One region of the Pseudonocardia sp. TMWB2A genome, then DNA from elsewhere that is predicted to be linked to it. Evidence: predicted binding sites of a transcription regulator. Region 1 holds the regulator's gene; the other holds the start of a gene.
What was found. Region 1 encodes HspR, which represses chaperone genes until heat shock. Its sites were predicted from a motif close to ANNTTGAGTNNNNNNNACTCAANNT; they were not measured.

Region 1 (2,391 bases):
CAACCAGCTGTACCTGGCGCTGCCCGACGAGCTGGAGCGCATCGGCCGCACCGCGGCACTGGGCTTCCTGTTCGTGCTGATGTCGGTGCTGGTCATCACCCTGCAGATGCGGGTGACGACGTGGGGCCGCCGGATCGGGGCCGGCCGCTCGGTGGTGCTCGGGTTCTTCCTGATGGCCGCGTCGTTCATCGTCGTCGCGGTGGCGCGGCTGCTGCCGGGCCTGCCGGGGTGGTGGGCGCTCGCACCCGCGGTGCTGATGGTGCTGCTGCTGACCTTCGGCGAGATGTTCGCCGTGCCGGTCGCGCAGGACCTGGTGCCCCGGCTGGCCGGGGAGCGCAGGCTGGGCGCCCACTTCGGGGTGCTGGCCTCGTTCGGCGGGCTGATGGTGCTCGTCGGCTCGACGGGCGTCGGCGCGCTGCTGGACCCGGCGTTCCCGCCGGCGCTTCCGTTCGCGGTGCTGGCCGCGGTCCCGCTGCTGGGCGCCGTGGTGCTCGGGCTGCTGGCCCGCCGCGGGGTCCTGACGGCCGCCTGAGCCGCCCGTGCCCGCACCATCAGGGGCCGTCGCACCCCGGATGCGGTCCGCGCACCCGTCGCGGTGGGTGCGGCGGCGCCCTGCGGGGTGCGGCGGGTACCGCGTGGGGCTCAGCCGTCGTCGGCGGGGCGCCAGCGCACGACGGCCTGGCGCCGGTCCACCGGCACGAGGTCGCGCCGGTAGGAGCGGTGCACCGCCGCCGTGGCCTGCGCGGCGGCGGCACGGACCGCGTCGAGCTCGGCGGTGGCCTCCTCGAGGCGTGCCGAGAGCTCGTCGACCATCTGCTCCAGCTCGATGATCCGCTTGACGCCCGCGAGGTTCACGCCCTCCTCCTGGGAGAGCCGCTGCACCTCGCGCAGCAGCGCGATGTCGCGCTGGGAGTAGCGACGCCCGCCGCCCGCGGACCGGCCCGGGCTGACCAGGCCGATCCGGTCGTAGCTGCGCAGGGTCTGGGCGTGCAGGCCGGACAGCTGCGCGGCGACCGAGATGACGAACACCGGGCTGTCGTGTGCCACGTCGACGGTCAGCGGCTCCTCCCCGTCCCGGGGGGTGCGTCGTCCGGCCACCGCCATCACCTCCTGGTGCTACCGAGCAGATCGGCCCGCGGGTCGAACGACAACGTCGCCTCGGCGTAGGCCTCCAGCGCGCTCGTCGCCGCCTCGTCCAGCTTCTGCGGCACCGCCACCTCGACGGTGACCAGCAGATTGCCCTTCTTCCCGTTCTTGCGCTCGACCCCACGCCCCGACACCCGGAACGTCCGGCCGCTGGCGGTCCCCGGCGGGATCCGCAGCGAGACGGTGCTGTCGAGTGTCGGCACCGTCAGGGTCGCACCCAGAGCCAGCTCGGGAAAGGTCACCGGCACGGTGAGGGTCAGGTCGTCGGAGTTCTTCGACGACCGCCCGAAGATCCGGTGCGGGGTGACCGAGACCGTGACGTAGAGGTCACCGGCGGGGGCGCCGCCGCGACCGGGCTCGCCCTGGCCCGCGAGCCGGACCTTCTGCCCGTCGTCGACGCCCGCGGGGACCCGCACCGTCAGCGACCGGGTCCGGGTGGACACGCCGTCGCCGTGGCACTCGGGGCACGGGTCGTCGATGATGCGGCCGGTCCCGCGGCAGTCGCGGCACGGCTCGGAGAACGAGAACGCGCCCTGGCTGCGGTTCACCAGACCCTGACCGGAGCAGGTCGGGCAGGTGCGCGGGGTGCTGCCGGGCCGGGACCCGGTGCCGCCGCAGCGCTCGCAGCGCCCCGGCGAGGACAGCTTGATCGGCACCGTCGCGCCGCGCACCGCGTCGTCGAAGGAGATGGTCAGGCTGCTCTCGACGTCCTGGCCGCGGCGGGCACCGGCCGTGCCGTACCCGCCCGCACCGCCGGCGTTGTTCCGCGCGGTGCGGCCGAAGATGTCGCCGAGGATGTCGCTGAAGTCGCCGGCCCCGGCACCGCCGGAGCGGCCGGCCTGGCCGAACAGGTCGTTGATGTCGAAGCCGCCCTGGCCGGCGCCACCGGGGCGCGCGCCGCCGGGGAAGCCGCCGCCGGTGCCGAACCCGCCGAAGCCACCGCCGCCCGCGAACATCGCGCGGGTCTCGTCGTACTCCTTGCGCTTGGACTCGTCGCCCAGCACGCCGTAGGCCTCGGAGACCGACTTGAAGCGGGCCTCGGCCTTCTCGTCGCCGGGGTTCGCGTCCGGGTGCAGCTCGCGGGCGAGCTTGCGGTACGCCTTCTTGATCTCGTCCTGGGACGCCGTCGAGGAGACGCCCAGCTCGCGGTAGAAGTCCTTCTCGATCCAGTCGCGCTGGGTCACTCCGCCTCCTTCCCGATCGGACCCGCGGTGCGGCGGGAGGCCGGTCGCCTCCCACCGCACC
Region 2 (2,391 bases), 4.0 Mb from region 1:
GCGGGCGACCGACTCCCCCAGCGACGTCTTGCCGACGCCGGGCGGGCCGACCAGCGAGAGCACCGCGCCCGAGCCGCGGCCGCCGACCGTGTCGAGGCCCTTGCGCTCGCGACGGGCGCGCACGGCGAGGAACTCGACGAGGCGCTCCTTCACGTCGTCGAGGCCGGCGTGGTCGGCGTCGAGGATGCGGCGGGCCTCCACGAGGTCCGACGAGTCGGTGGTCGTGGTGCTCCACGGGATGTCGAGGACGGTGTCGAGCCAGGTCCGGATCCAGCCGGACTCCGGGCTCTGGTCCGACGAGCGCTCCAGCTTGCCGACCTCGGTCAGCGCGGCCTTGCGGACGTCGTCGGGCAGGTCGGCGGCCTCCACGCGGGCGCGGTAGTCGTCGGAGCCCTCCGGGTCGTCCTCGCCGAGCTCCTTGCGGATCGCGGCGAGCTGCTGGCGGAGCAGGAACTCGCGCTGCTGCTTCTCCATGCCCTCGCGGACGTCGTTCGAGATCTTCTCGGTGACCTCCTGCTCGGCGACGTGCTCCTTGGTCCAGCCCAGGAGCTTCTCCAGCCGGGCGTCGAGGTCGGTCTCGGCGAGCAGCTCGGCCTTGTGCGCGACGTCGAGCCACGACGCCCACCCGGCGAGGTCGGCGAGCGCGCCCGGGTCGTCGGTCTGCTGCACGGAGTCGATGACCTGCCAGGCGCCCCGCTGCTGCAGGATGCCGATCACCAGGGCCTTGTACTCGCGGGCGAGCTCGTGGGTGCGGCCGGTGGGCTCGCCGGCGTCGACCGGCTCGGCCTCGACCCAGAGCGCCGCACCGGGGCCGGAGACGCCCGACCCGATGCGGGCGCGCCGCTCACCGCGCACGACGGCGGCCCGGTCCCCGTTGGGGAGCCTGCCGATCTGCTCGAGCACGGCGACGACGCCGATGGCGCCGTAGCGGCCGTCGATGCGGGGGACGACGAGCACCCGTCTCCCGTCGTCGCGGTCCTGGGCCGCGGCGGTGGCCGCGTCCACCGCGGCACGGGTGTCGGAGTCGTCGAGACGGACGGGGACGACCATGCCGGGCAGGACCACGGCGTCGTCGAGGGGCAGGACCGGGAGCGTCAGCACGTCACTCATGTCCTGCCCAACCACACGGAGGGCCCTCCGCTTCCCGGAGTTGAGTCCTGTCCGCTCAGGGCGAACGCGGACACCGGAGCACGTAACGGCGACCGTGGGCACACCGAGTACCGCGGGGGCACCGGTGCGTGACCGGGTCGCGCTCGGGAGGTCGGGATGCGGAACCGGCTCGGCCTGCTGGCCTGCGCGGTCGTGGCCTGCACCGCCTGCGGCCCACCCCCGGCGGACCTGCCGCCCCGGATCGTCCCGCCCGCGACGACGGCGTCCGCCGCGGTGCCCACGCCCGTCCCGACCGGCGGGGTGGCGCCGCCGGTGCCGGGGACCACGGGAGCCGCCCCCGCGCCGACCCCGTCCCGCGCGGGCCCCACCGTCGACGACCCCGCCGCGCCCACCACCACCTCCCGCGCCACGAGACGCCCGCCGCCGCCCACCCGTCCCGGTGGGGGCGGGGAGCCGACCCGGATCGCGCCCCGGCTCGGCGGCGCGCCGCCACGCGGCTCGATCCCGGAGCTGCTCGACGGCAACTACACCTTCGACGACTACCGGGCGATCCTGCTCAAGGGGTGCGCACCGGCACCGAGCGGCTGCGTGAGCGTGGTGATCGACCGGGCGGCCTCACCTCCCGGCGCCACCGGGAGCTGGCTCGCATGCGACACGACACCGCGCCGCCGAACGGACCTCGCGGACATCCTCGGGCAGACCGTTCGCGTGAGCGTCGGTTACAGCAGCTGCGATCCGATCGACGGCCTCCCCGCGAAAGAGCCCGACCCGGTCCCCGGCGACGGCGGCGAGCCCGCCCCCGCCGGGGGCGGGACCCCGCAGGACGACACCGGGCGCGGCGGCGGGTGACCGCACCGCCGCGCCGACGACGCGTCGCCGGTCCGCGCCGCACCACGACCCCCGCGCCGACGCCGGCCGGCACCGGGCCGGCCGCGACGGATCCGGCGCCGCAGCCCGGACCCGAGTCCCTGCCCCGCGCCCTGCAGGCGCTCGGCACCGTCGTCGCCCCGGCGACGCTGCTGACCGCGCTGCTCCTCTACTTCGGCCGGATGCACGCCTTCGGCTTCTTCGACCACCTGGGTGTCTCCTACACCGCGATGGACCTCACCCCGGCCGACTACCTGGTCCGCAGCGCCGACGGGATGATCCCGCCGCTCGCCCTGACGGGCACGGCCGTCCTGCTCGTGCTGTGGGGCCGTCAGCTCGTCCGCCCCCGGCTCTCGGAGCGGGCGCGGGTCCGGTCACGCCGCGTCCTGGTGCCGCTGCTCGCGGCCGTCGGCG

Region 2: lon (endopeptidase La) is a predicted target of HspR. The motif match lies at 1,148-1,172, and genes of this name have one in related genera.

The regions. Positions count from the first base shown of each region.
Region 1 covers NZ_QKQY01000002.1:2,409,954-2,412,344, forward strand. Annotated here, with positions in the region: gene DMP17_RS26135 (MDR family MFS transporter) at 1-532, shown strand, start outside; gene DMP17_RS26140 (heat shock protein transcriptional repressor HspR) at 643-1,098, opposite strand; gene DMP17_RS26145 (DnaJ C-terminal domain-containing protein) at 1,104-2,330, opposite strand.
Region 2 covers NZ_QKQY01000002.1:6,434,578-6,436,968, forward strand. Annotated here, with positions in the region: gene lon (endopeptidase La) at 1-1,110, opposite strand, end outside; gene DMP17_RS44710 (hypothetical protein) at 1,267-1,959, shown strand; gene DMP17_RS44715 (hypothetical protein) at 1,956-2,391, shown strand, end outside.